DNA from 2 places in the Pandoraea sp. NE5 genome. Region 1 is predicted to be linked to the other one. Evidence: predicted binding sites of a transcription regulator. Region 1 holds the regulator's gene; the other holds the start of a gene.

Region 1 (11,568 bases):
TGCTGCTCGCCTGCCGCGGGCGCGTGGTCGTCACCGGAATGGGCAAATCGGGCCACATCGGCCGCAAACTGGCCGCCACGTTCGCCAGCACCGGCACACCCGCCTTCTTCGTTCACCCGGCCGAAGCCAGCCACGGGGACCTGGGCATGATCACGACCGACGACGTCGTTGTCGCCCTGTCCAACTCCGGCGAGACGGGGGAACTGGTCAGCATTCTCCCGATGATAAAGCGCATCGGCGCGAAGCTCATCGCCATGACCGGCAACGCCGCCTCCAGCCTGGGGCGCCTGTCCGACGTGCACCTCGACGCGCACGTCGACAGAGAAGCCTGCCCGCTGGGCCTCGCACCGACCGCCAGCACCACGGCCGCTCTCGCCCTGGGCGATGCGCTTGCCGTCACGCTGCTCGACGCGCGCGGTTTCGGCGCCGAGGACTTCGCCCGGTCGCATCCGGGCGGCGCGCTCGGTCGACGTCTGCTGACGTTCGTGCGCGATGTCATGCGCACCGGCGAGCGCGTTCCGCGCGTGCGCGCCGATGCCAGCCTGTCCGATGCCCTACTGGAGATGACCGCCAAGGGTCTGGGCATGACGGCCATTGTCGATGCCGACGATCGCGTTGTGGGCATCTTCACGGACGGCGACCTGCGCCGCCTGTTCAAGCGTACGCTCGATTTCACCACGCTCACGCTGGCCGACGTCATGAAGGCCGGACCGCGCAGCATCGGCCCCGATCAACTCGCCGCCGAAGCCGCCGAACTGATGGAACGTTTCGGCATCACGCAATTGCTCGTGACCGAGAACGACCGCCTCGTCGGTGCGCTCAACGTGCACGACCTGTTCGCCGCCAAGGTCGTGTGAGCCGCTTGCCCATGAATCAGCCCAGCATCGCCCAACCCACTCGTTCCGCCCCGCTTGATGCGACCGACGTGACCGACGCCGCTGCGCGCGCCGCTCGCCTGCGTGTCATGGTGTTCGACGTCGACGGTGTCCTCACCGACGGCGGCCTGCGCTACGGACCGGCCGGGGAAGTCATCAAGACCTTCGATTCGCTCGACGGCCACGGCCTGAAGCTGCTCGCCGAGGTCGGCATCGTCACGGCCATCATCACCGGACGCCAGTCCGAAATCGTCGCCAAACGCGCGGCCGATCTTCGTGTCGCACACGTCTATCAAGGCGTGCAGGACAAACGCGCCGCATTCGAAGACCTGTGCGCCAAGGTGTCAGTGACGAGCGAGGTTTGCGGCCATATCGGCGACGACTGGCCCGATCTGCCGATCCTCAGCCGCGTGGGCTTCGCCGCCTGCCCGGCCAATGCCCATGCCGAAGTCAGGGCACGCTGCCACTGGGTTGCCGCCACGCGCGGCGGCGAAGGCGCCGTGCGCGAGCTGTGCGACTTCATTCTGCGTGCCCAGGGACGTTACGACGCCCTGCTCGCCGACGCGCTCGCCTGACGCGTCGAGGAAGCCGATCATCCATGGCCACTCAACGCCTCTCACCCGCTTCGCTGGTCGCCATCGTCGTGCTGGCCGGCCTGGCCGCCGGCACTTACTGGCTCGTGCAACGCACGCTGCCGTCTGACGCCGACCGCGCGCCGTATGTAAAGCAGCACATTCCGGATTACTTCGCCGACGACATGGTGATCTCCACCCTGTCGGCGACCGGCCTCACGCAATACCGCGTCAATGCCGTGCACATGACGCATTACGAGGACGACCAGACCACGGCCATGACCATGCCCGCCGTCCGCGCGTTCACGCCGAATCAACCGGAAGTGACCGCCACGAGCAAACGCGGCACGCTCAATGCCGACATGTCCGTCGTCGATCTGTACGACGACGCGGTCGTGGTACGTCAGGCCGGACCGCGCGATCCGCAAATGCGGGCGCTGTCCCAGCACTTCCAGGTGCTCGTCAACGACGACATCGTGCGCACGGAATTGCCAGTCCAGCTGTTCCGCGGTGCTTCCGTGATGTACGGCGATGGCATGATTTTCAATAACATCTCGCGCGCCGTACAATTGCTCGGCAATGTTCACGGCACGATCCAGCCGGCGGAACTGGGCGGCAATCGCCCGGCACCGGCCGCCGCGCCGAGCGCGCCACTCCAGACCAAACCGGGCCCCAAGACCCCATGACCGATCGCCGCCAACCGCGCCCCGTCTCCCTGTCGCTGCGTCGCCTGCGCGCACTGGCCGCCGCCTTCGCCATGCTCGGCGCCCTCGCGTCGCCGCTCGCCCATGCCGAACGCGCCGACCGCGACAAGCCGCTCAACATCGAGTCGGATCACATGAGCTACGACGACCTCAAGCAGGTCAACATCTTCACCGGCAACGTGACGATGACCAAGGGGACGATTCTCCTCAAGGCCGATCGCGTCGAAGTGACTCAGGATCCAGAGGGCTATCAGTACGCCACGGCCTATTACAAGCCGGGCGGCCCGCTCGCCTACATGCGCCAGAAGCGCGACGGCCTGGACGAATACATCGACGGCTGGGGCCAAACGATCTATTACAACGGCAAGACCGAAGTCGCCACGCTGACCACACAAGCCACGCTCAAGCGCCTGGCCGGCGGCACGAGGGTGCTCGACGAAATTCACGGTAGCGTGATCACGTACGACACGTACAACGAGGTCTATACCGCCAACAGCGGTGCCGATCAGGTCAACGCCAACAATCCGAACGGCCGCGTGCGCGCCACGCTCGCCCCGCGCAATGCCACTGGCGCGAACCAGCCAGGCGCCGGCGGCGCGAGCAAGCCGGCGGCCGCGCCCAAGGGCGATCTGCCGCCGCTGTCTCCCTCCAAAAGCATCGGGAATCCGCGTGAGTAATTCTGCCAATAGCAACGCCTCGACGATCCATCCGGGCGACGGTCAATCGGGCAAGCCGAGCGCGCTCGTGGTGCGCTCGCTCAAGAAACAATACGGTGCCCGTACTGTTGTCAAGGACGTCTCGCTCGATGTGAAGAGCGGCGAAGTCGTGGGACTGCTCGGCCCGAACGGCGCGGGCAAGACGACATCGTTCTACATGATCGTGGGCCTCGTGCCCGCCGACGACGGCGAAATCCAGCTCGACGGCAACGTGATCAGCGAGCTGCCGATTCACGAGCGCGCCCGCATGGGCGTCTCGTACCTGCCGCAGGAAGCGTCGGTGTTCCGCAAGCTCACGGTCGAAGACAACATCCGGGCGGTGCTCGAATTGCAGCTCGATGCGCACGGCAAGCCGCTCAAGCGCGACGAGATCGACCGACGCATCGAAGCGCTGCTCGACGAGTTGCAGGTGAGCCATTTGCGCGAAAATCCGGCGATGTCGCTCTCGGGCGGCGAACGCCGCCGCGTGGAAATCGCCCGCGCCCTGGCCACGCAACCGCGCTTCATTTTGCTTGACGAACCGTTCGCGGGCGTCGATCCGATCGCCGTGCTGGAAATCCAGCGAATCGTGCGTTTTCTGAAAGATCGTGGCATCGGTGTCCTGATTACCGACCACAACGTACGCGAGACGCTCGGCATCTGCGATCACGCCTACATCATTAGCGAAGGCTCGGTGCTCGCCGCCGGCACGCCCGACCAGATCGTGGCCGACGAAAGCGTGCGGCGCGTATATCTGGGCGAAAACTTCCGGATGTAAAGCAAATTTTTCGCATGTAAACCCTGCCTCCGATAGGGGGCCGGGCCGGTTTCGCTGGCGTGACAAAGCCTCTACAATGAAGGCGAGAAATGCTATGAAACCGACCCTTCAACTCCGCACCTCCCAGCACCTGACCCTCACGCCTCAGTTGCAGCAATCCATCCGATTGTTGCAACTGTCGACGCTCGAACTTCAGCAGGAAGTCGAGCACGCCCTCACCCAGAACCCGATGCTCGAGCGCGAGGACGATTGGCTCGCCGGCACGATCCGTGTGGGCACGGACGGATCGCTGCGCAATGAGCGGGGCTCGTCGAGCAGCAGCACCAACGACACGCCGGAATCGGCCAGCGGCCAGGACGACGCCCGCGAACTCGACGGCGAGACCCGCTTCGACGACAACGCGCGCGACGGTGGCAACGACTGGAGCCTGAACGACTTTGCCCGCTCGGGCAGTGCGTCGGACGACGACGACAATGAGCGGCCGCAACTGCACGTCGATCATCCCAATCTTCGCGAACACCTGCTCGCCCAGTTGCGCCTGACGAAAGCCAGCCCGCGCGATCGCCTGCTGGTGGAATTCCTGATCGAATCGCTCGACGAAGACGGCTATCTCGGCACCCTGCTCGACGAAATGCAGGCGGAAATGTCCGAGGAACTTGGGCTCGAGACCGAAGAGATCAACGCCGCGCTCGCGCTGCTGCAGAGCTTCGACCCGGCAGGCGTGGGCGCCCGAACCCCGTCAGAATGCCTTCGCCTGCAACTCCAGCGGCTGCCGGCAAGCAGCGTGCGAACTCTGTCGCTGCGCATCGTTTCCGATCATCTGGAGCTGCTCGCCGCGCGCGACTACACACGGTTGCGTCGTCTGCTGGGCGTGAGCGAGGACAGCCTGCGCGCGGCGCATCAACTGATTCGCTCGCTCGACCCGTTCCCGGGCGCCGCCTACGGCTCGCCCCAGGCGGATTACGTCATCCCCGACGTGCTCGTGCGCAAGCAAGGCGGCGGCTGGACCGCCGAACTCAATCCCGAGGTCATGCCGCGCCTGCGCATCAATGAAATGTATGCGCGCATCCTTCGCAACAACCGCAATGCGCCGGGAACCGGCAACCTGCAGCAGCAACTTCAGGAAGCGCGCTGGCTCATCAAGAACATCCAACAGCGGTTCGACACGATCCTGCGCGTGTCGCAGGCGATCGTCGAGCGTCAGAAGAACTTCTTCACGCATGGCGAAATCGGCATGCGGCCCTTGGTTTTACGCGAAATTGCTGATACGCTGGGTTTACATGAATCCACGATTTCACGCGTGACAACCAGTAAGTACATGCTCACTCCATTCGGAACCTTCGAGCTTAAGTACTTCTTTGGTTCACACGTGGCCACGGAAGCCGGGGGCGCCGCCTCATCGACCGCCATCCGCGCACTCATCAAGCAACTCATAGGAGCAGAAGATCCGCAGACCCCCCTTTCCGACAGCCGTATCGCGGAGCTGCTGGCAGAGCAAGGGTTCGTGGTAGCGCGACGCACCGTCGCGAAATACCGCGAAGCCATGCGCATTCCCGCAGTGAACTTGCGCAAATCTTTGTAGGACGGTCCTGGTGTGCCATCTTGGCTCGCTGGGGCATCACGCCGCAGTGCGACATTGCGTCACGCCAATGGCTCGCACTCCCGCTAGCCAGCGTTGCTTGTGACGCGGCCTGCACTTCGGCATTTCAGCAAGGAGAGCAGCTATGAATCTGAAGATCAGTGGACATCATCTCGAACTCACGCCGTCGCTGCGCGAATTCGTGGTCAACAAGCTTGAACGCGTGTTGCGCCATTTCGACCAGCTCATCGGTGCCGAGGTGATCCTATCTGTCGACAAGACCAAGGAGAAGACCGGACGCCAGATCGCTAGCGTCACCGTGTATCTCAAGGGCAAGGAGATTTTCGTCGAGAAGTGTGACGAGAATATGTACGCCGCCATCGACAAGCTGATCGACATGCTCGACCGCAAGGTTATGCAATACAAGGACAAGGTTCAGGATCATGGCCGCGAGGCCCTCAAGCACCAGGAACCTCCCGAGGCGGAACCGCTGCAATGAGTCTGTCCGGGCAAGGTAGCCGCATTGACCGACACTGACGGCGATTCGCGAGGAAGCCCACGCGCACATCGACGTCTGTCGTAAGTCTCTGGCATCACCCACCGCGGGGCCGTTGAACGGCCCCTTTTGCATGCTCCCTCGCATCGCCGGGAGTGCGTCGACGGGTGGTCTATAATGCGAGGTCAACCGGGGGGCTGGAGGGCGACCATGCGTTCGCCCGCATTACAAGATGAACCGTTTAGTCAAACTCTTACCTGCGTCCAACATATTGCTTGGACTGTCTGTCACCAGCAAGAAGCGCGTCTTCGAGCAAGCCGGGCTTCTCTTCGAGAACAATGCCGGCCTGTCGCGCGCGCTTGTCACCGACAATCTGTTCGCCCGCGAGCGTCTCGGCTCGACCGGACTGGGAGAAGGTGTGGCCATTCCGCACGGGCGCATCAAGGGCCTCAAGCATCCGATGGCAGCCTTCGTGCGCCTGGACGATCCGATTCCCTTCGAGGCCCCCGACGCGCAACCCGTGTCCCTGCTGTTCTTCCTGTTGGTACCGGAGCAGGCAACGCAGCAGCATCTCGAGATATTGTCCGAAATTGCGCAGTTGCTCTCGGATCGCACGATGCGCGAGACCTTGACCTCCGCGCCGAGTGCCGACGATATCCATACTGCGCTCGCGAACTGGCAACCCTGAGCCGGCGCTGGTGCGGCTATCCCGGTGTTTCGGGGTATCGCGCCGCGACGCAGGACGAACTCCGTAGCACCCAACCCCAACCGAACGAGGCGACGCGGTGGAACTGACCGGCATCAACGCGCAAAGCATTTTCGACGACAACGCCGCCACGCTGCGTTTGTCGTGGCTGACCGGGCACGAGGGGTGGGAACGTGGCTTCACGCCCGAGAGCGTGTCGACGGCCACCTCCAGCGCCGACCTCGTGGGTCACCTGAACCTCATTCACCCGAACCGGATTCAGGTGCTTGGCGAGGCCGAGCTGCGCTACTACCAGCGCCTCACGGACGAAAACCGCAAGCGCCACATGGGCGAAGTCATCGCGCTCGAGCCGCCGTTCCTCGTGGTGGCCGACGGCCTCGAAGCCCCGCCCGATCTCGTACTGCGCTGTACCCGCTCCTCCACGCCACTGTTCACCACGCCGATGTCGACGGCGGCGGTCATCGACAGTCTGCGCATGTACATTTCGCGTGTGTTCGCCCCGCGATGCACGATGCACGGCGTATTTCTCGACATTCTGGGCATGGGGGTGCTGCTCACCGGCGATTCCGGCCTCGGCAAGAGCGAGCTCGGCCTGGAACTGATCAGCCGCGGTCACGGACTGGTAGCAGACGATGCGGTCGATTTCGTGCGCCTCGGGCCGGATTTCGTCGAAGGCCGTTGCCCGCCGCTGCTGCAAAACCTGCTGGAAGTGCGCGGCCTGGGTTTGCTCGACATCAAGACGATCTTCGGTGAGACGGCCGTGCGCCGGAAAATGAAGCTCAAGTTGATCGTTCAGTTGGTGCGCCGCCCCGATGGCGAATTCCAGCGGCTGCCGCTCGAAGCGCAAACCGTGGATGTGCTGGGCCTGCCCATCAACAAGGTGATTCTGCAAGTGGCGGCCGGGCGAAACCTCGCCGTGCTGGTCGAAGCCGCCGTGCGCAACACGATCCTGCAACTGCGTGGCATCGACACCCTCAAGGATTTCATGGAGCGCCAGCGTCAAGCCATGCAAGATCCGGACGGCATGCAGAATCGGCTGCTCTGAGCGATCTCCTGCCGGACGAATGCCCCGGGTTTACCGCAATTTCTGCGTCTTTCTGTCAACGCCGCGCGATTGCGGCGCGTTTTCTTTCATGTTGTAATCGCCACGCGGTCCAATCCCGTGCGTGTCGACCTTATGGAGAGACGATCATGAAAAAAGCATTCGCTGCATTGCTTCTGGTATCCCCGCTGCTCGCATCGCCCGTGTTTGCCCAGACGGCCGCCCCCGCACCTGCGCCCAAGGCTGCCAATACCCAACAAAGCAAGATGGGCGTCTGCAATGCGCAAGCTGGCAGCAAGAAAGGCGACGATCGCAAGGCGTTCATGAAGGAATGCCTGTCGAACAAGCCCGCCGCCAAGCAGACCCAGCAGGAAAAGATGAAGACCTGCAATGCCCAGGCTGGCGACAAGAAGGGCGACGATCGCAAGGCGTTCATGAAGTCGTGCCTGTCGAACAAGTAAGCGCACCGGGGGCTTTCCCGCACCGACCTTCTGACGAATCGACGGATGGACGGATAAGCGGCGAGCCTGCCCACAGGCTGACACAACGGCGCCCCTCGCGGGCGCCGTTGTCGTTTCTCGCGCGTCATTCTCGCGAATGGAGCAAAAACGCATGGAACGTTCTTCTTTTTGGCCGCTCGACACCCATACGACACAATCGCTTACCATGATCGCTGTATCCGGGGAATCTCATGAAGATCGTACTGATTACCGGCGTTTCGGGTTCCGGCAAATCGCTCGCCCTGAACGTCCTCGAAGATGCGGGTTACTACTGCGTCGACAATCTACCGTCGCGCTTTCTCCCTGAACTCGCCGAGTATCTCGAAACGCAGAACTACACACGTCTCGCCGTTGCCATCGACGCGCGCAGCGGCGGCTCGCTTGCCGATCTGCCGCCGATCATTGGCGGCCTGCGCCGCTTCGGTCACGACGTGCGAGCCCTGTTCCTCAACGCCACCACGCAAACGCTGGTTCAGCGCTTCTCGGAGACACGCCGCCGTCACCCGCTCTCCGTGACGAGCGACGATACCGTCTCGGCCAATGGTTCGCTGGTCGAAGCGATCGAGACCGAGCGCGAAATGCTCAACAGCGTGGCCGAACTCGGTCACCAGATCGACACCAGCAATTTGCGCGCGAGCGCGTTGCGCCGTTGGATCCGCGAGTTCGTCCAGCACGATCACACCGGACTCACACTGATGTTCGAGTCCTTCGGATTCAAGCATGGCGTGCCGCTCGACGCCGATCTCGTCTTCGACGTGCGCTCGCTGCCCAATCCGTATTACGACACGCAGCTGCGTCCGCTGACCGGTCGCGATCAACCGGTGATCGACTTCCTGTCGGCCATCCCCGAAGTCGACGAGATGACCAACGATATCGGCGCCTATCTGCAGAAATGGCTGCCGAGCTATATGCGCGACAACCGCAGTTACCTGACGGTGGCGATCGGCTGCACGGGCGGTCAACACCGCTCCGTGTTCATCGCCGAAACGCTGGGCAAGCGCTTTCGCTCCGAAGCCAGCGTGCTGGTACGCCATCGCGAACTCGCCCCGCTCGAGTCGACGACCTGAACCGGAACAGCCCGCTCAGGTCGGCAACGACAGTTGGCCGTCGCTCGGCGAACCGATCGACAAGGCATCGGCAATCTTGCGGATCGGCGAGGGTAGGCCGGCGGCGGCAACGCCGGCGGCGTCCAGCCACGCGTGGCGCGAGCCGTTTGGCGGCACCGCGGCGCTCGCGCCCAGCGTCACCCGCCACGGCCGCAAGTGCAGCCGAAAATGTGTGAAAACGTGCGTGAGACCGTGCAGCGGTTCGAGCGACTGCACCCTCCCGTCACCCGCACCGAGCGCGGCGGCATGCGCGCTCAGACGCTCGCGCAGCAACGCATCGTCGGCGTCGCGCGCGTCGGTCGGCGGGGTCAGTTCCGGCAGGCTCCATAAGCCGCCCCAGATACCGCTGTCCGGCCGTCGCTCGAACAACACGCGCTCGCCCGCGCAAATCACCAGCACATCGACATAACGCTCCGGCTGCGCCTTTTTGGGCTTGGATGTGGGTAACGTGCGCTCGCGTCCGGTCGCATGCGCGACGCAATCGCCGTCGAACGGGCACTCGCCGCAACGCGGCTTGCCGCGAGCGCACAGCGTCGCCCCGAGATCCATCATCCCCTGCGTATAGGCGGGCAAGTCGCGTTGCGGCAGCAGGGACTCAGCCAGCGTCCACATCGCCCGCTCGATCTTCGGCGTGCCCGGAAATCCCTCGATGCCGAACACCCGCGCGAGGACTCGTTTGACGTTGCCGTCGAGAATCGCGGCGTGCGCATCGTAGGCAAACGCGGCAATCGCCGCGGCCGTCGAACGGCCGATGCCCGGCAGCGAGGCGAGCATCTCGGGGTCGGACGGGAAACGACCGCCGTGCTCGGCCACCACGACCTGCGCGCAACGGTGCAGATTACGCGCCCGCGAGTAGTAGCCCAGGCCGCTCCAGAGCGCCATCACGTCGTCCTGCGCGGCGCTCGCCAATGCCGCGACGTCGGGGAAGCGCTCGAGAAAACGCGTGTAGTAGGGGATCACCGTCGCGACCTGGGTCTGCTGCAACATGATCTCGGAGAGCCAGATGCGATAGGCGTCGCGCGTGTTCTGCCATGGCAGGTCGTGACGGCCGTGCTCGGCCTGCCAGGCAATCAGACGCTCGGCGAAATGGCTCGCCGGCGGGCCGGCGGTGGAGTCGTTGAGGGAGTCGGTCATATCATTTTTGGGGGGCGTCGTGTACGGCAGCCGTCGCGGCCAAACCGCCGACCCGCTGCGCGATCTGCGATTGCCGCTTGCGTTATTTTTGACAATGCGGGCAGAAGAACGTGGAGCGCTGCCCTTGCACGATCTGCCGGATCGGGGTGCCACACACGCGACAGGGTTGCCCGGCACGATCGTAGACGAAATATTCCTGCTGGAAATAGCCGCGATTGCCGTCGCTGCCGACGAAGTCGCGCAACGTGCTGCCGCCCTTCTCGATCGCCGCGGCAAGCACGTCCTTGATGGCTTGGGCGAGCTTCTCGGCCCGGGGCCGCGAGAGTTTGCCCGCCGCCATGCGCGGCGCGATGCCCGCGCGGAAGAGGCTCTCCGACGCATAGATGTTGCCCACACCGACAACGATGCTGCCCGCGAGCAATGCCTGCTTGATGGCGACGGTCCTGCCGCGCGTACCTGCGTAAAGCCATCGGCCGTCGAAAGCGTCCGTCAGCGGCTCGACACCGAGACCGGCCAGCAGGGGATGTGCCAGCACGTCGCCCGCCGAGCGCGGATGGAACAACACCGCGCCGAAACGACGCGGATCGCGATAGCGCAGCGCGCATCGCTCGAAAACGAGATCGATATGGTCGTGCACCCCGGCCGCCGGCAGCGCCTGCGGCTCGGGCAGGACACGCAACGTGCCGGTCATGCCCAGATGCACCAACAGCCAGCCGGGCGCGTATTCCAGCAACAGGTACTTGCCGCGACGGGTCACGCCGACGAGCGTTTCGCCGCGCAGGAGCGTGTCGAGTCCGTCGGGCACCGGCCAGCGCAATGAGGCGTTGCGCACGTCGATGCGGGCAACGCGTGTGCCCGCCACGTGCGGCGCAATCCCGCGACGGGTGACTTCGACTTCTGGGAGTTCAGGCATGCCTGCGAACGTTTGCTGAGGATTTAGACTCTATTGTATCGGGCGCGCTACAATCGCTCGAAACCTGTCGTGGATCCCTATGCCGAACACCCGATTCCAGTCCATCCCCGCCGCGACCAGCACGGCGCTCACCGTGGCACCCGTGGTTTTGCGCCTGCGCGGCGCCCTGGCACGCGGGGCGTGGGCCGGCGCAACGGCGCTTGGCGTAACCTGCGCCAGCGCCATCATGGCATTCCTGCCTTCGTCGAACGCGTTTGCACAGTCCCGGCCGACGGCGCAAGCCGCGCCAGCGAGCGCGCCGGCAGGCGCGAGCGACGCCAGCGCAGACGTCGGCAGCGAAGCCGGGGCGTCCGCGGCGTCAGATGCGAGCGTCCCGCGCGAAAAGCTTCCGAACGTCGCGCTCTCCAGCGAGATCGTCTTCGAGGTGATGGCCGCCGAGTTGAGCCTGCAACAAGGCAGCCTGGCGCC
Region 2 (11,568 bases), 2.5 Mb from region 1:
GGGGCCGACTGGCTCATCACCGGTGAAGGCCGCAGCGACGGTCAGACGCTCTCCGGCAAGACCCCGATGATTGCCGCGCAGGTGGCGATCAAGGCCGGGGCGACGGCCTCGCTGCTCTCGGGCGCCATCGACCGTAGCGCGCTCGACAGCCTGTCGCGCGTGTTCTCGGGATGCTTCTCGCTGACGTTCGGCCCGACCACGCTGGAGAAGGCGATTGCCGATGCGGCCGGCCTGCTGGCCGACAGCGCGGAACAAATGACGCGCCTGCGTTACACGCACAAGGGCTGAATCCGAGTCGCCGCGACGGCCCGACAGTCATCGGGCCGCTCGCGCGCTCGTCAATCAAACATCCGCCACCCCGAGCGCCGCCGCAGCACAACACAGCGCGTGCGACGCACGCCTCCCGGCGCTCACACCATCAGATCCACGAATTGATGCACCGGCATCGCCTCGAGTCGTTGCTGATCGAGCGCGACGTCGAGAATGCGGGCCTGCGCGCGCGCCGCGAAGCGCCGCGTCAGATTCGTCTTGAATTTCTCTACGAGCAGGGGAATGCCCTCGGCTCGGCGACGCTTGTGGCCAATGGGGTATTCGACCAGCACTTCGTCGAGCGCCGTCCCGTCGCTCAGGGTGACGGTCAGCCCGTTGGCAATCGATCGCTTGTCGGGATCGTGATAATCCCGCGTGAATTGCGGATCTTCCTCGCAGACGATCTTCGCACGCAGCGCATCGATGCGAGGGTCGGTGGCAACTGCCTCCTCGTAGTCGCCCGCGGTCAGTCGCCCAAACAGCAACGGCACCGCCACCATGTACTGGATGCAGTGATCGCGATCCGCCGGATTGGCGAGCGGCCCCTGCTTGTCGATGATGCGAATCGCCGCCGCATGCGTGCGAATCTTCACCGACCGGATGTCCTGCGCGCTGCGTCCCATCGCCTGCAACTGAGCGTGCAGCGTCATCGCCGCCTCTGCCGCCGTTTGCGCGTGGAATTCCGCCGGGAATGAAATCTTGAACAGCACGTTCTCCATCACGTACTCGCCATACGGCCGCTGGAACGCGAACGGCTGGCCTTTGAACAAAACGTCGTAGAAGCCCCACGTCTTGGCGGTCAGTACCGACGGGTAGCCCATCTCGCCCGAACGTGCCATGAGGGCCAGTCGCACCGCGCGGCTGGTGGCGTCGCCCGCCGCCCATGACTTGCGGCTGCCCGTGTTCGGCGCGTGACGATAGGTGCGCAGGCTCTGCCCGTCGACGAACGCGAGCGAGAGCGCGTTGATCAGCTCATCGCGCGAAAGCCCGAGCATTTCCCCAACGACCGCCGTCGACGCGACTTTCACCAGCACCACATGATCGAGTCCGACCTGATTGAACGAATTCTCCAGCGCCAGGCAGCCCTGGATCTCGTGCGCCTTGATCATTGCGGCGAGCACATGGCGCATCGTCAGCGGCGGCTGCCCCTGCGCCACCGCCGTGCGTGAGAGCCAGTCGGCCGTCATGAGAATGCCGCCGAGATTGTCGGACGGATGCCCCCATTCGGCCGCCAGCCACGTGTCGTTGAAGTCGAGCCAGCGAATCATCGCGCCCAGGCTGAACGCCGCCTGCACCGGGTCGAGCTGATACGGCGTGCCGGGAACCTTTGCCCCGTTCGGCACGACCGTACCCGGCACAATGGGGCCGAGCAGCTTGGTACACGCGGGATAGGACAGCGCCTCGAAGCCGCACCCGAGGGTGTCGATCAGACAGTGGCGAGCGGTTTCAAAGGCGAGATCGCTGCGGATCTCATAGGTGAGAACATAGTCGACAATATCGGTCAGCACCTTGTCGGGCGCGGGACGCACATTCGAGATGCCTGCGGACATGGACGGCCTCCTGTGACGTTGACGAAAGCCGCCATCCTGAAGACGAAGCGGCTTGCCGAGACCTCCCATGATAAGCGGCCGGAGAGCGCAATGCTCGCCGGCCGCCGGAATCGCCACACCGCCCCACGCTCATCGTGGGGCGAAGGTTACCCCCTCAGAACGCGTCGCCCGGAATGCGCACCCATCCTTCCATCAATACCCGGGCGCTGCGGCTCATGAGGGCCTTGGTGACCGTCCACTCGCCGCCTTCCTGCGTCGCTTGCGCGCCCACGCGCAACGTGCCCGACGGATGCCCGAAGCGCACGGCGTCGCGCACACCGCCGCCGGCCGCGAGATTGACGAGCGTGCCCGGTATCGCCGCCGCCGCACCGATGCAAACGGCTGCCGTGCCCATCATCGCGTGATGCAGCTTGCCCATCGACAGCGCGCGCACCAGCAGATCGACATCGGCCGCGTTCACCTGCTTGCCGCTCGAGGCCGTATAACCCGCCGGCTTCGCCACGAACGCGACCTTCGGCGTGTGCTGACGCGTCGCGGCTTCGGACACGTCCTTGATCAGCCCCATGCGGATCGCACCGTGCGCTCGAATCGTCTCGAACATCGCCAGCGCCTTCGCGTCGCTGTTGATGGCGTCCTGCAACTCCGTGCCCCGGTAGCCAATGTCCTCGGCATTGAGGAAGATGGTGGGAATGCCGGCGTTGATCATCGTCGCCTTGAATGTGCCCACACCGGGGACTTCGAGGTCATCGACGAGGTTGCCGGTCGGGAACATGGCTCCCCCCTCACCGTCGTCCTCGGCGGCCGGATCGAGGAATTCGAGCTGGACTTCGGCGGCCGGGAACGTCACGCCGTCGAGTTCGAAATCCCCCGTCTCCTGCACCGCACCGTCCGTCATCGGCACGTGCGCAATGATCGTCTTGCCGATGTTGGCCTGCCAGATACGCACGACGGCCACGCCATCGCGCGGCACCCGCGCCGGATCCACCAAGCCGCCGCTGATCGCGAACGGGCCGACGGCCGCCGACAGATTGCCGCAGTTGCCGCTCCAGTCGACGAACGTCTGATCGATCGACACCTGCCCGAACAGATAGTCCACATCGTGCTCCGGTCGCTCGCTCTTCGCGAGGATGACCGTCTTGCTCGTGCTCGACGTCGCCCCGCCCATGCCGTCGATCTGCTTGCCGTAGGGGTCCGGGCTGCCGATCACGCGCATGAGCAGCGCATCGCGCGCTGTGCCCGGCACCTGTGCGGCGATGGGCAGGTCTTGCAGGCGGAAGAACACGCCCTTGCTGGTGCCGCCACGCATGTAGGTGGCGGGTATTCGAATTTGTGGCTGATGCGCCATCACGTCTCTCCTCGGGCAGGTCAGGCAGCCGCCTGTGACGATTCCAGAAAGTCTTGCGCGAAGCGCTGCAGCACCCCGCCCGCCTCGTAGATCGACACTTCCTCGGCCGTATCGAGACGGCAGGTCACCGGCACTTCCACGCGCTCGCCATTGCGACGATGGATGACCAGCGTGAGATCGGCGCGCGGCGTGCGCTCACCGGTCACGTCGAAGGTTTCGCTGCCGTCGATGCCGAGCGTCTTGCGGTTCGTGCCCGGCTTGAATTCGAGCGGCAAGACGCCCATGCCGACCAGATTGGTGCGGTGAATGCGCTCGAAACCCTCGGCAACGATGGCTTCAGTGCCCGCCAGCCGCACCCCCTTGGCCGCCCAGTCGCGCGACGAACCCTGGCCGTAATCGGCCCCGGCAATGATGATGAGCGGCTGCTTGCGCGCCATGTACGTCTCGATCGCTTCCCACATGCGGGTGATCTTGCCTTCCGGCTCGATACGCGCGAGCGACCCCGCCTTGACCTGCCCGTCGACCACGACCATCTCGTTCTTGAGCGTCGGGTTGGCGAACGTGGCGCGCTGCGCCGTCAGGTGGTCGCCGCGGTGCGTGGCGTAGGAATTGAAATCCTCTTCCGGCAGGCCCATCTTCGCGAGGTATTCACCGGCCGCGCTGTCGGCCATGATCGCGTTCGACGGCGAGAGGTGGTCGGTCGTGATGTTGTCGCCCAGCACCGCCAGCGCGCGCATGCCGCGCAACGTACGCTCACCCGCGAGCGCCCCTTCCCAATACGGCGGACGACGGATATAGGTGCTCATCTCGCGCCAGTCGTACAGCGGATCGGCCGTCTCGCCCGCGTGGACCGACGCGGCAAACATCGGCTCATAGACGCGACGGAATTGCTCTGGCTTGACGCTGCGCTCGATGATCGCGTCGATCTCTTCGTCGCTCGGCCAAAGGTCGGCCAAGCGCACCGGCTTGCCGTTGGCATCGACCCCGAGCACATCCTTCTCGATGTCGAAACGGATCGTCCCGGCGATGGCATAGGCCACCACCAGCGGCGGCGACGCGAGAAACGCCTGCTTCGCGTACGGATGAATGCGACCGTCGAAGTTACGGTTGCCCGAGAGCACAGCCGTGGCATAGAGGTCGCGCTCGATGATCTCCTGCTGGATGACCGGGTCGAGCGCGCCCGACATGCCGTTGCATGACGTACACGCATAGGCCACCACACCGAAGCCGAGGGCCTCCAGTTCCGGCAGCAACCCGGCGGCCTCCAGATACAGCGTGACGGCCTTCGACCCCGGGGCGAGCGAGCTCTTCACCCACGGCTTGCGCGTGAGGCCCGCGCGATTGGCGTTGCGCGCGAACAATCCCGCCGCAATCATGTTGCGCGGGTTGTTGGTATTCGTGCAGCTCGTGATCGCCGCGATGATGACCGCGCCGTCGGGCATCCGGCCCGGTTCGTTTTCGACCTTGCCGCTGATGCCGCGCGCGGCCAACTCACTCGTCGGCACACGCTTGTGCGGATTCGATGGGCCAGCGATGTTGCGCACCACGCTCGACAGATCGAACGTAAGCACGCGCTCGTATTGCGCGTGCGTCAGCGTGTCGGCCCAGAGGCCGGTCTGCTTCGCATAGGTCTCGACCAGCGCGACCTGGGCGTCCTCGCGACCGGTGAGCTTCAGATACTTGATCGTTTGCGCGTCGATGTAGAACATCGCCGCCGTGGCGCCGAACTCGGGCGCCATGTTCGAGATCGTGGCGCGGTCGCCCAGCGTGAGGTTTGCCGCCCCGTCGCCATAGAACTCCAGGTAGGCGGACACCACTTTCTCCTTGCGCAGGAATTCGGTGAGCGCCAACACGATATCCGTCGCCGTGATCCCCGGCTGCGGCTTGCCCGTCAGTGCCACGCCGACGATATCCGGCAGACGCATCCACGACGCGCGCCCGAGCATCACACTCTCGGCTTCCAGACCGCCCACACCGACGGCGATCACGCCCAGCGCATCGACCATCGGCGTATGCGAGTCGGTGCCCACGAGCGTGTCCGGATAAGCCACGCCGTCCGAGACCTGGATCACAGGGCTCATGCGCTCAAGATTGATCTGGTGCAGGATGCCATTGCCCGGCGGAATCACGTCGACGTTGCGAAACGCCTGCTTCGTCCAGTTGATGAAGTCGAAACGATCTTCATTGCGACGATCTTCGATGGCGCGGTTCTTGGCGAACGCGTTGGGATCGAAGCCGCCGCACTCGACGGCGAGCGAGTGATCGACGACGAGTTGCGTCGGCACGACCGGATTGACGAGCGCGGGATCGCCGCCTTGCGCCGCGATGGCGTCGCGCAGCCCGGCGAGATCGACCAGCGCGGTCTGGCCGAGAATGTCGTGACACACCACGCGAGCAGGAAACCAGGGGAAATCGAGATCGCGGCGTCGCTCGATCAGTTGCTTGAGGGCGTCGGTCAGTGCCGCCGGATCGCAGCGGCGCACGAGGTTCTCGGCCAGCACGCGCGACGTGTAGGGCAGCGTGTCGTAGGCGCCCGGCGCAATGGCCTCGACAGCGGCGCGGGCGTCGAAGTAATCGAGCGACGTCCCGGGCAGGGATTTACGGTATTCGGAATTCATCATGTGAGGAAAGTATCGGCCCGGTGGATGGCAGCGTAACCCGTAAGCAGACGATGCGCCTGCGTGCCGGACGCCTGCGCGGGACAGCGGCGAAGCGACCGCCGCCCCGGGGCCTTCCGGGCAAGGAAGGCCCGACGCAGGCAGACTCAGCGCTTGTCGATCGGCACGAACTGCTGATCTTCCGGACCGGTGTAATTGGCGCTCGGACGAATGATCTTGTTGTCGATGCGCTGCTCGATGACGTGGGCGCTCCAGCCCGACGTGCGCGCAATCACGAACAGCGGCGTGAACATCGCGGTGGGCACGCCCATCATGTGGTAGCTCACAGCGCTGAACCAGTCCAGGTTCGGGAACATCTTCTTGACGTCCCACATCACCGATTCCAGACGCTCGGCAATGTCGTACATCTTCGTATTCTGCTGATCCTTCGACAATTCGTGCGCGACTTCCTTGATGACCTTGTTGCGCGGATCGCTCACGGTGTAGACCGGGTGACCGAAGCCGATGATCACTTCCTTGTTCTCGACGCGGCGGCGGATATCGGCCTCGGCGTCGTCGGGCGAGTCATAGCGCTTCTGGATCTCGAACGCCACTTCGTTCGCGCCGCCGTGCTTCGGGCCGCGCAAGGCGCCAATGGCGCCGGTGATGGCGGAGTGCATGTCCGAGCCCGTGCCCGCGATCACGCGCGCGGTGAACGTGGACGCGTTGAATTCATGCTCCGCGTAAAGGATCAGCGACGTGTGCATGGCGCGCACCCACAAGTCCGACGGCTTTTCGCCGTGCAGCAGGTGCAGGAAGTGGCCGCCGATGCTGTCGTCGTCGGTCTCCACATCGATGCGCACGCCGTTGTGGCTGAAGTGGTACCAGTACAGCAGCATCGAGCCGAAGCTGGCCATCAGACGGTCGGCGATGTCGCGCGCGCCCGGCACATTGTGATCGTCCTTCTCCGGCAACACGGTGCCCAGCACCGAGACGCCCGTGCGCATCACGTCCATCGGGTGGGCGGCGGCCGGTACGGTCTCGAGCGCGTCCTTGACGGCGGCCGGCAGGCCGCGCAGCGCCTTGAGCTTGGCCTTGTAGCCGCGCAGCTCCGCCACGCTCGGCAGCTTGCCATAGACGAGCAGGTACGCGATTTCCTCGAACTCCGAGGTCTGGGCCAGATCCAGAATATCGTAGCCGCGGTAATGCAGATCGTTGCCCGAACGGCCCACCGTACACAGCGCGGTGTTGCCCGCAGTCACCCCCGACAGGGCGACGGATTTCTTTGGCTTGAAGCCGGTGGCAGTCGTCTCGCTCATGCTCATTCCTCCAGGATCAGGGATTCAGTTATTTCTGTTGGGCGAACAGCGCGTCGAGCTTCTGTTCGTAAGCGTGGTAGCCGATGCTCTCATAGAGTTCGGCGCGGGTTTGCATCGTGTCGAGCACGGCCTTTTGCGTGCCGTCGCGGCGAATCGTCTGATAGACGTTCTGCGCCGCCTTGTTCATGGCGCGGAAGGCCGAGAGCGGGTACAGCACAAGACCGACCTGCGCACTCTTGAGTTCTTCCACAGTGAACAGCGGTGTCGCGCCGAACTCCGTGATGTTCGCGAGCACCGGCACTTTCACGGCATCGGCGAACTGGCGGTACATCGGCAACTCGGTCATCGCTTCCGGGAAGATCATGTCGGCGCCGGCTTCGACGCAGGCGCATGCGCGATCGATGGCCCCCTGCAGACCTTCCACGGCCAGTGCATCGGTGCGCGCCATGATGACGAAGTTCTCGTCGGTGCGGGCGTCGACCGCCGCCTTGATGCGATCGACCATCTCCTGCTGGCTCACAATGGCCTTGCCGGGACGATGGCCGCAACGCTTCGCGCCGACCTGATCCTCGATATGCATGGCGCCCGCGCCAAACTTGATGAGCGACTGCACCGTGCGCGCGATGTTGAACGCCGACGGCCCGAAGCCGGTATCGACGTCGACGAGCAACGGCAGATCGCATACGTCGGTGATGCGGCGCACGTCGGTGAGCACGTCGTCGAGCGTGGAGATGCCCAGATCGGGCAGGCCGAGCGACCCCGCCGCGACACCGCCGCCGGAGAGATAGATCGCCTTGAAACCAGCCGCCTTGGCCAGCAAGGCGTGATTCGCGTTAATGGCGCCGACAACCTGCAAGGGTTGCTCGGTCTTGACGGCCTCGCGAAAAGCGGCGCCGGCCGAACGATGGGTTTGCGTCACGTGAGTGCCTCGATCGTGTCGTGTGCGGCCGGCGGTGGAAGCTGCCAAATCGCACATGGGTTGAGTGATGGCAAGGTACTTAGCAATGGCCGTGCCAGCCCGCTATCCGGACGCGCGCCAACTGCACCGTCGCATCGCTAAGACATTCATTTCGCAGCGGAAATTCTTCTCGGATGTGACGCGCGCGTCAAGTCGAATGCGTCGCTTCGCGCCGGACATTCGTCGCACTATGTTTCATATTGAAACATAATATGAAACGTGTAGTTGCATTATGCTACGATTCGAGTCAGTCTCCTGCGGTGGCCCGCGTCCGTGCGCCGCGCACCCACCTGCACCTATCGATGAGTCCGGTCATGCCAGATTTCTCCCCCGCGATACCCCCTCGCCTGTCGACGGCGGCTCCGAGCGCCGCGCGCGCGGGGTTTGCGCAACCGGTCACCGCCGTTCGAAAACCCGTGATCTGGGCCGTGGGCATCAGCAAGCTCGGCGAGTTGTACCGCGACATCGTGCCGGACTACGCCGCGCAAGCCGAGGTGCAGATCATCGACAAAGGCTATGAAGCCGTCATCGAAGCCTTGGAGCGCCTGCCCGCGGGCAGTGTTGACGGCATTGTCGCCGCTGGCTCGAACGGTGCCTTCCTGCGCGAGCGCCTTGCCCTGCCCGTGGTGCTCGTGAAAGTGACGGGCTTCGACGTGATGCATGCGCTGGCACGGGCGCGCCGCGCGCGGCCTGCGCCCTCGCCCGCGTCGCGTATCGCGCTGGTGTCGTATGCCCGACCCGCGCCAGAATTTGAGCGCTTCAAGAGCGCGTTCCACCTCGACATCTCGCAACACGCCTATTTCGACCGCCACGATGCGGAAGACCTTGTGCACCGGCTGCGCGACGAAGGCATCGAGGTCATTGTCGGCCCCGGGCTGGTGACTGAACTGGCCGAGCGAGCCGGACTCGCGGGCGTCTTTCTCTATTCGCAGGATTCGGTGCGCGCCGCGTTCGACACGGCACTCGAAGTCGCGCGCTTCGGACGCATCGAAGCGCAACGCCGCGAGCGGCTCGATACCGTGCTGCGACACTTGCACGAAGGGGTCGCTGCCGTCGATCTGAACGGGCGCATCGAAGCGATCAACGCCCCGATGGCGGGCATGCTCGGCGTGAGCGTTGCCGATGCGGTCGGCCGTCCGCTCGATGCCATCGCCCCGGCGCTCGACATCGCGCGCACGCTGGAGAGCGCGAGCGCCGAACTCGAGGCCATTGTCTCGATGGCCGGCAAAACGTGGGTCATCAATCGCATTCCCTTGCTCGACCAGGGCACGCTCACGGGCGCGCTGCTGACGTGCCAGGACTCGCAGTCGTTTGCGCGCGTGGATCGCTCGCTACGCTCGCGCCATCGCCCACGCCATCTCGTGGCGCGCTATCGCCTCGACGATCTGATCGGCGATTCCGACGCGATGTCGCAGGTGCGTGCATTGGCACGCCGCTACGCCCAGACCGACTCGACCGTACTCGTCCACGGCGAGAGCGGCACCGGCAAGGAGCTGCTCGCACAAGGCATTCACAATGCCAGTCGACGGCGCGACTATCCGTTCGTCGCCATCAACTGCGCGGCGTTTCCGGAAACGCTGCTCGAGAGCGAACTGTTCGGCTATGAAGACGGCGCCTTCTCGGGCGCGCGGCGCGGCGGCAAGGCGGGGTTGTTCGAGACGGCGCACAACGGCACCATTTTTCTCGACGAAATCGGTGAAATGCCGATGCCGCTGCAAACGCGTCTGTTGCGGGTGCTGCAGGAGCGCGAGGTGCTGCGACTTGGCGCGACCGAGCCCGTGCCCTGCGACGTGCGCGTGATTGCGGCCACTCACCGCGACCTTCGCCAGCGGGTGGCTGCAGGGGGGTTCCGCGAAGACTTGTACTACCGGCTCAACATCCTGCGCATGGTGCTGCCGGCACTGCGCGAACGCATGGAGGACTTGCCGCGCCTCACCCCCCTCTTTCTCGAACGCGCACTCGCCCGCGCGGGGGCGCGCATGAGCGTCGAAGCGCTGCAGGCGTCGCTCATGCCGCTGCTCGCGACCTATCGCTGGCCGGGCAATGTCCGCGAACTGGAAAACCTGCTGGAACGCATTGCCGTCGTATGCGCGGATGTCGTCGACGCGCACGAGATCAGCCGTGCAAGGTTGGTCGAGATTGCCCCGGAGTTGGGCGCGATGACCGATGAACTGGGCACACCGATGCCGCCCGATGTCATCAACACGACCAACGGACGCGAATTTGGCGCGCACGACACCCATCGCGCCCGCGTCCCCGGCGTCGAAACATCACACTCAGCGTCAGCGCCGCTGACAGGTCGTGCCCGTCGCGCAGCCGAAGACCTTGCCCGCATTCACGCCACGTTGGCGGCGTGCGGTGGCGACCGCGGCGCCGCTTGCGAGGCACTCGGCATCAGCCGCTCCACGCTCTGGCGCAAACTGCGCGACACTGTCGACGGCTGAGGCTTGCGCTTCAGGTACGGCCCGCTCGTCAGTGCTGGTGACGGATGCGGTCCCACATCTCGTGCCAATCCAGGCGCCTGTGCTGGGACGGCTCGTCGTGATGCGTTACCCAGAAATGGTCGAAGAACATGCCGATGGCGAAGCCGACAAGCAGCGCCACAAGCATCATCGAAACGTTGAGCATGGACATGGCGACCTCCCGTCGGTCCGAATCTCACTTTCCATTCTAGTCAAACGATGTCATGCCTGCGTAGCCATATGTCCGTCGCGACGACATAAAAAAACCGGGGTCGAAACCCCGGTCCATGACCTACGACGAACGACGCGCGCGATGCGCATCGCACGGAACGCCGACGATTACCACGTGGGAATCAGCGCGCCCTTGAACTGCGTCTCGATGAATGCCTTCACTTCGTCGGAGTGATAGGCGTCGACCAGTTGCTTGACCCACGGCTTGTTCAGGTCTTGTGCGCGCACGGCAATCAGGTTGGCGTAGGGCCCCTTCAGATCTTCGATGGCGATCGCGTCGCGCTTCGGCACGAGACCGGCTTGTGCCGCGAAGTTGGTGTTGATCGAGGCGGCATCCAGATCCGGCAGCGCACGCGGTAGTTGCGCCGCTTCCAGTTCCACGATCTTCAGCTTCCTCGGGTTCTCGGCGATGTCCAGCGGGGTCGCGTTCTTGCCATTGACGCCAGCACCGGCACGCAGCTTGATCAGGCCTTCCTTCTGCAGCAGGAGCAACGCACGGTTGCCGTTGGACGGGTCGTTCTGAATACCGACCTTGGCGCCATTCGGCAGATCCTTCAGCGACTTGTACTTCTTCGAGTAGTAGCCCAGCGGTGAGACGTACGTGAGACCGGCGCTCACGATCTTGTAGCCGCGATCCTTGACCTGACTGTCGAGGAACGGCTTGTGCTGGAAGCCGTTGGCGTCCAGGTCGCCGGCGTCGAGCGCGGCGTTCGGCTGTGCGTAGTCACTGAACTCGATGATCTTGATCTCGAGGCCGCGCTGATGGGCGACCTTCTTGACGACTTCGAAGATCTGCG

Evidence for each region. Region 1 encodes sigma-54, which starts transcription at its own class of promoters, with help from an activator protein. Its sites were predicted from a motif close to TGGCANGNAANCTGCTTT; they were not measured.
Region 2: prpB (methylisocitrate lyase) is a predicted target of sigma-54. The motif match lies at 8,119-8,136, and genes of this name have one in related genera.

Annotation. Positions count from the first base shown of each region.
Region 1 covers NZ_AP025517.1:907,374-918,941, forward strand. The annotation lists gene PanNE5_RS04175 (KpsF/GutQ family sugar-phosphate isomerase) at 1-857, shown strand, start outside; gene PanNE5_RS04180 (KdsC family phosphatase) at 965-1,450, shown strand; gene lptC (LPS export ABC transporter periplasmic protein LptC) at 1,474-2,133, shown strand; gene lptA (lipopolysaccharide transport periplasmic protein LptA) at 2,130-2,828, shown strand; gene lptB (LPS export ABC transporter ATP-binding protein) at 2,854-3,624, shown strand; gene PanNE5_RS04200 (RNA polymerase factor sigma-54) at 3,719-5,206, shown strand; gene hpf (ribosome hibernation-promoting factor, HPF/YfiA family) at 5,349-5,702, shown strand; gene ptsN (PTS IIA-like nitrogen regulatory protein PtsN) at 5,932-6,387, shown strand; gene hprK (HPr(Ser) kinase/phosphatase) at 6,485-7,450, shown strand; gene PanNE5_RS04220 (PsiF family protein) at 7,597-7,908, shown strand; gene rapZ (RNase adapter RapZ) at 8,139-9,014, shown strand; gene mutY (A/G-specific adenine glycosylase) at 9,030-10,187, opposite strand; gene mutM (bifunctional DNA-formamidopyrimidine glycosylase/DNA-(apurinic or apyrimidinic site) lyase) at 10,270-11,100, opposite strand; gene PanNE5_RS04240 (tetratricopeptide repeat protein) at 11,180-11,568, shown strand, end outside.
Region 2 covers NZ_AP025517.1:3,407,035-3,418,602, reverse strand. The annotation lists gene PanNE5_RS15610 (glycerate kinase) at 1-288, shown strand, start outside; gene PanNE5_RS15605 (bifunctional 2-methylcitrate dehydratase/aconitate hydratase) at 411-1,859, opposite strand; gene prpF (2-methylaconitate cis-trans isomerase PrpF) at 2,014-3,204, opposite strand; gene acnD (Fe/S-dependent 2-methylisocitrate dehydratase AcnD) at 3,225-5,822, opposite strand; gene prpC (2-methylcitrate synthase) at 5,969-7,120, opposite strand; gene prpB (methylisocitrate lyase) at 7,149-8,039, opposite strand; gene prpR (propionate catabolism operon regulatory protein PrpR) at 8,393-10,522, shown strand; gene PanNE5_RS15575 (hypothetical protein) at 10,551-10,712, opposite strand; gene PanNE5_RS15570 (MetQ/NlpA family ABC transporter substrate-binding protein) at 10,880-11,568, opposite strand, start outside.